Regions from separate parts of the Holdemania filiformis genome, predicted to be linked through region 1. Evidence: predicted binding sites of a transcription regulator. Region 1 holds the regulator's gene; the other holds the start of a gene.

Region 1 (3,254 bases):
AATGATTGAAAAAGGCAAGCTCGTTGGTAAAGAAGAGGTACTGCCTCTCAGTGAGATCCAGGCCCGAATAGAAGAAACCGGCGATTTGGAGCTGGCCGGCGATTGTTCGCTGTTAGGCCTGGAGGACTGTTATCCAGATCTGGCGGAAGCTTTTCTCATCGCCCGTCCGCAGTGGCAGAAGGTTGAAAACGTGCATCTGTTAGTGCCGGAATACCTGAAATCTGCCGACGATTACCTGGTAAAAAAAGCATGATCCGGGAAATGACGCTGGACGATCTGAATATTGTCTGCGAAATGGAGCTGCGGCTGTTTAGTTCGCCCTGGCCGCGGGAAAGCTATGAATATGAACTAAAGGAAAATCCCTATTCCCATTTATTCGTAGCTGAGAATGAGGAAGGAACGATCGTCGGCTATGCGGGCGTGTGGACGACTTTTGATCAGGCGCAGATCACGACGATCGGCGTGGATCTTCCTTATCGCCGTCAACATTGGGCCTCACGGCTGATGGATCACTTGATCAATTGCGCGGCAGAGAAGGGTTGCGAAATGATTTCGCTGGAAGTTCGCGTAAGCAATGCTCCAGCTTTAACGTGTTATAAAAAATATGGTTTTGAAATCATCAATATCCGGAAAAGCTATTACCAGGATAACCATGAAGACGCGTATTTGATGATGAAGCCAATAGGAGGGAATTTATGAAACGAAATTTAATCCTGGCCATTGAGTCCAGCTGTGATGAAACGGCCGCCGCGGTGGTAGAGGACGGCTGCAAGATCTGTTCCAATATCGTTTCTTCACAGATTAACGTCCATAAAAAATACGGCGGCGTCGTTCCGGAGGTCGCTTCACGGATCCACGTTGAAAATATTTCTGTGGTCATCGAAGAAGCGCTGGCGCAGGCCGAGGTGACGATGGACGATATTTTAGCGATCGCGGTAACGCAGGGCCCCGGCCTTGTGGGTTCGCTGCATGTCGGCGTCCAGGCCGCGAAAACCCTGGCCTGGTATTACGATAAACCGCTGATCCCGCTGCATCACATCATCGGACATATTTACGCCAACCGCTTCGTCGACGAACTGCGCTTCCCGATGATTGCGCTGGTGGTGTCCGGCGGTCATACCGAGCTGGTTTGGATGAAAGATGAGTGGTCGTTTGAGATTCTCGGCACAACGCAGGACGATGCGATCGGCGAGGCGTATGACAAGGTTTCCCGAGTGATGGGAACCGGGTATCCGGGTGGTCCGGTCATTGATAAAATGGCAAAACAGGGACATCCGCATTACACCTTGCCGAAGCCGAAGACCGAGAAGCCGCTTGATTTTTCCTTCAGCGGTTTGAAATCGGCGGTCCTGCAGCTGATCGACCGGGAAAATAAAAAGGGCGAGGAACTGAACAAGGAAGATCTTTCCTACGCTTTCCAGGAAGCGGCGCTTGACACGCTGCTGAAAAAGACGATGCAGGCAGTTAAAGAATTTAAACCGAAGCAGGTCGTATTGGCAGGCGGCGTCGCGGCGAATTCCCGCCTGCGTGAGAAAATCTCGGAGATGATTCAGGAAACGCCGGAGGTTCATCTGACGATTCCGCCGTTATGGTGCTGTACGGACAATGCCGCGATGATCGGCGCCGCCGGCTGGACAGCGTATACGCACGGTTTAAACGGCTCATTGGACATCGCCGCGAACCCGTCGATGGAAATTGAAACAAGTTCAATTCATTAAATCATTCACAATTTAAAACAAGTGTGCTAGAATAATGCAGAAGGGGTTGATAGTATGCCAACAAAGTCAGTCCCTAAGGCTACACTGCAGCGTTATCCAATCTATCTGAAAGCTTTACGCAAACTCAAAAATTCCGGCGTAACCCGGATCATGTCCAAGGAGCTTTCGGAATATGTGGCCATTGAGTCCACGACGATCCGCCGGGATTTCTCATTCCTGGGATCGCTGGGGAAGCAAGGTTATGGCTATGACGTTGACCGCCTGATTGAAATATTCAACGAACAGTTGGGCATGGGATTCGACGAGAAGATTATTCTTGTCGGAGCAGGCAACCTTGGGAAAGCTTTAATGAATTACAATCGCTGGAACCATGTTGTCGGCGAGATTGTATGTGCCTTTGACATCCGTCCGGAGTCTGTCGGGAAAACGCCGATTCCGGTTTACCACGTTGATGAAATGAAGGATAAGATTCCGGAAGGCTGCCGGATTGCGATCCTGTGCGTTTCATCGAATGTTCAGGACGCGGCCGATCGTCTGATCGAATGCGGCATTACCGGGATTGTTGATTTCTCGCACGAGCATTTCCAGGTTCCTAAGGGAGTTCTGGTCAAGCCGATCGACGTCGTTTCAACGATCCAGGAATTGGTTTTTGAAACCAACAACATGAAAAAGTAGAAGGCAGCGAAAAGAGAACGATCCCATTACTGAAGCACAGCGAGCCGGGCAGGGTGAAAGCCGGAGTTCAGTCAGGGAATGCGGAACACTCTGGGAGCCGGATCGGAGAACTGAAAGTAGACGATCCCGTCGGCGGCGTTAACGCACCCTGAGGCCTGGTGATTTTGCGATCATTCGGGCGAATGAGGATGGCACCACGTTGTTCAACGTTCCTTAATCAGGAACGTTTTTTTATTTATAAATAGACAAAAGGAGAAAAGTATGCTTACATTCATGACCGTCAGAGAACTCTACGAAATGGCTTGTTCCGGCAGCACCATGGAAACCGATCAGATCGAGTATGCCCAGCTGCAGGGATGGGTCAGAACCAACCGCAACAACGGTTCGATCGGGTTTATCGAGCTGAACGATGGAACGTATTTCCGCAACGCTCAGCTTGTTTACTCTTCCGATCTGGCCAATTTTCAGGATGTATCCAAATATCTGACAGGCACGGCGCTGACTGTTACGGGGAAAGTCGTACTGACCCCGCAGGCGAAGCAGCCATTTGAGCTGCAGGTCACAGAAGTGATTTTGGAAGGCGCCTGCGACAACACCTACCCGTTGCAGAAAAAACGGCATTCGTTTGAGTATCTGCGCGAGATCGGACATCTGCGTCCGCGCAGCAACACGTTCAACGCGGTTTTCCGCGTCCGCTCCGTCCTGGCGATGGCGATTCACGAGTTTTTCCAGGATCAGGGCTTTGTCTACGTTAACGCCCCGATCATTACCGGCAACGACGCAGAAGGCGCAGGCGAGGTCTTTACCGTCACTACCCGCGATGACGGCAACTATGAAGAGGACTTCTTCGGCAAGAAGGCA
Region 2 (3,254 bases), on a different contig from region 1:
CGGTAATGACGGCGAACGGCGTTACTTCTGAACCAGTGCCGGAAGTCGTCGGGATGCAGACCAGCTTGGACTTTTTGCCCAGTTCCGGATAGCGGAACGCCCGCTTGCGGATGTCCATGAACTTCTGCTTCAGATCGTCGAAGTTGACGTCCGGCTGTTCGTAGAATAACCACATGCCCTTCGCCGCGTCCATTGAAGAACCGCCGCCGATCGCAATGATCGTATCCGGCCGGAACGCCTGCATCAGGCTCAGGCCCTTTTTGACAGTCTGGATGGACGGATCCGGTTCGACGTCGCAGAACAGCTGAACCTGAACCTTGTTGCGGCGCTGTTCCAGCTGATCGGTAACACGGGTGACATAGCCCAGATCGACCATCGAGCGGTCGGTAACGATGAAGACCCGCTCAACATCCCGCATGCTGTGGAGATATTCGATAGAATCTCGTTCAAAATAAATTTTAGACGGCACTTTAAACCACTGCATATTGTTTCTCCTCTTTCCGATCTTCTTGATGTTCAGCAGGTTGACGGCGCTGACGTTATCCGATACGGAGTTGTGGCCGTAGGAGCCGCAGCCCAGGGTCAGGGACGGAATAAAGGAGTTGTAGACGTTGCCGATGCCGCCGAAGGTGCTTGGTGAATTCCAGATGATCCGGCAGGCTTTGATCCGTTCGCCGAAACGCTTCGCTAAATCGGCGTTGGCGGTGTGAATGGCGGCGCTGTGGCCGATGCCGTTGAACATGACCATCGCTTCCGCTTTATCGAACCCATCGTCGACCGATTCCGCTTTCAGCATGGCCAGCACCGGCGATAATTTTTCGCGGGTCAGCGGTTCGTTCGGTCCGACTTCCTTACATTCCACGATGATGATGCTGGTGCGCGGATTGACGGTGAAGCCGGCCCGCTCGGCGATCCAGGCCGCGGACTTACCAACGATATCCGGATTCAGCTTGGCCGCACCGACGTTTTTGGTGAAGGCCTTGACGCCGAACATGTACTGTTCCAGCATTTCCTTTTCTTTCTTATTTGCGTAGTGGACATTGTAATTCTTGAACTGATCCTTGACGTCGTCGTAGATTTCCTTATCGACGATGACGGCCTGTTCCGAAGCGCAGATCATGCCGTTGTCGAACGCCTTGGACAAGGCGATGTCGTTGACCGCCTGTTTGATATCGGCGGTCGTTTCAATGTACGCCGGAACGTTGCCCGCGCCGACGCCCAGGGCCGGCTTGCCGCAGCTGTACGCCGCTTTGACCATCGCGTTGCCGCCGGTAGCCAGGATCGTTGCGACACCCGGATGATTCATCAGCGCCGAGGTTGCTTCCATACTTGGATGTTCGATCCACTGAATGCAGTTTTTCGGGGCGCCCGCTTTGACCGCGGCTTCATAGACGACCTTGGCGGCCGCGACGGAGCACTGCTGAGCGTTCGGATGGAAACCGAAGATGATCGGGTTTCTCGTCTTCAGGCAGATTAAACTCTTGAAAATCGCGGTGGATGTCGGATTGGTGACCGGAGTGACGCCGGCGACGACGCCGACCGGTTCGGCGACGTAGGTTAATCCCTGAACCTCGTCCTCCTTAATGACACCGACCGATTTCAGGTGCCGCATGTGGTTGACAACATATTCGCAGGCGAACAGATTCTTGGTGGCCTTGTCTTCAAAGACGCCGCGCTTGGTTTCCTCAATCGCCAGTTTGGCTAATTCGCCGTGTTTATCCAGGGCTGCGACCGAACATTTGGCGACGATGTAGTCGACCTGGTCCTGATCCAGCTTTAAAAAGTCATCCAGGGCCTGCAAGCCGTTTTCAACTAATTGATTGACTTCCGCCTGAGCCGGGCTAAGTGTTTCTTCCATCAGAATATCCTCCTTGTTGTGAATAGTTTCACTTGTCTTTACGGGTGTGATTATAGCATGTCGAAAAAGACGTTGCAATAGGCTTATGACAACTTTTTCACAAGTAAACGGTTACATTCATAAAAAGTTTTTTCGGTACCGCTTACATCAAAAAACTTCGGAAATCGACAGAATACTGAACCCTGCCCAACTGAAAAATGCGGTATCGCATATCGTAGCAGTGGAGGTGACAGCGATGCAATATGGTACTTTAATCGTAGAAGTAACCGTGGCTCAGCAAGCGCTGCCGATCGAAGGCGCGGCGATCATCGTGACCAACGACGATCAGACGGTGGATCTGCGGTTGAGCAGCGGAGCGAACGGCAAGAGTCCGGTAATCCGAATCGAGGCGCCCGACCGGGAGCTGAGCTTGAATCCCGACAATCAGACAAAGCCGTACGCGCAGGTGCATGTAACGGTGTCCAAAGCCGGATTTGCGGACCGGACATTCCGCAATGTTCAGATTTTCGCGCAGGAGGAAGCGCTGCTGCAGGTAGACCTGCTCAATGCCGACGAGGAACTGGCGCCGCAGTTTGAGGAATTCATCGAAATTCCCGAACATGCCCTGACCCGCTCCATGGCTCGTTCCTGCGGCTGTTCGCGCGGCGGCTGCTGCGGTTTTAACGAGAGCGTCGGCGCAGGCGACGCCGAGGAATCGATCGCGCCGTACATTCTGGATTATCCGATTATTCCCAAATATGTGACCGTGCATCTGGGCCGGCCGACTGCCAGCGCCCAAAATGTGACGGTGACCTTCAAGGACTACATTAAGAATGTAGCGTCCAGCGAAATTTATCCGACCTGGCCGGAACAGAGTCTGCGTGCGAATATTTACTGTCAGATCTCGCTGTGCTTGAATCGTGTTTATACTGAATGGTACCGCAGCCGCGGTTATTCGTTCGATATCACCAACAGCACGGCGTTCGATCAGTATTTCGTATACGGCCGGGATATTTTCACCAGCATCAGCAAGGTCGTCGACGATATTTTCAACGAATATATCCGCAAGGTGAACACGGTGAATCCATATTACGCGGAATATTGCGACGGCCGGCAGGTATGGTGCAAAGGCTTAAAGCAATGGGGCACTGTCGATCAGGCAAACAAGGGCCTCAACGCTTTTGAAATTCTGCAATATTATTATGGAAATGATATTGAATTGATCGATACCAATCGAATCGAGGGGGTCAGCGGTTCCTTCCCGGGACTGAATCTGCAGCGCGGCGTGCGCAGCGACAGCGTGGCGATCATCCAGAATCAGCTGAACCGGATTGCCGTAAACTATCCGAATATTCCGCCAACCTATCCGATCGACGGTATTTTCGGAGAAGGTACGGAGAACGCGGTCAAGGCGTTC

Evidence for each region. The regulator Rex, encoded in region 1, represses fermentation and respiration genes when NADH is low (regulators of the CRP and FNR family bind a similar motif). The targets are predictions, from matches to a motif close to GTGAANNNNTTCAC.
Region 2: the regulator Rex is predicted to act here: its motif matches at 1,877-1,890, upstream of adhE (bifunctional acetaldehyde-CoA/alcohol dehydrogenase).

The regions. Positions count from the first base shown of each region.
Region 1 covers NZ_QRUP01000001.1:407,815-411,068, reverse strand. The annotation lists gene tsaB (tRNA (adenosine(37)-N6)-threonylcarbamoyltransferase complex dimerization subunit type 1 TsaB) at 1-253, shown strand, start outside; gene rimI (ribosomal protein S18-alanine N-acetyltransferase) at 250-699, shown strand; gene tsaD (tRNA (adenosine(37)-N6)-threonylcarbamoyltransferase complex transferase subunit TsaD) at 696-1,718, shown strand; gene DWY25_RS02055 (redox-sensing transcriptional repressor Rex) at 1,773-2,393, shown strand; gene asnS (asparagine--tRNA ligase) at 2,655-3,254, shown strand, end outside.
Region 2 covers NZ_QRUP01000019.1:56,857-60,110, reverse strand. The annotation lists gene adhE (bifunctional acetaldehyde-CoA/alcohol dehydrogenase) at 1-1,858, opposite strand, end outside; gene DWY25_RS13685 (peptidoglycan-binding domain-containing protein) at 2,094-3,254, shown strand, end outside.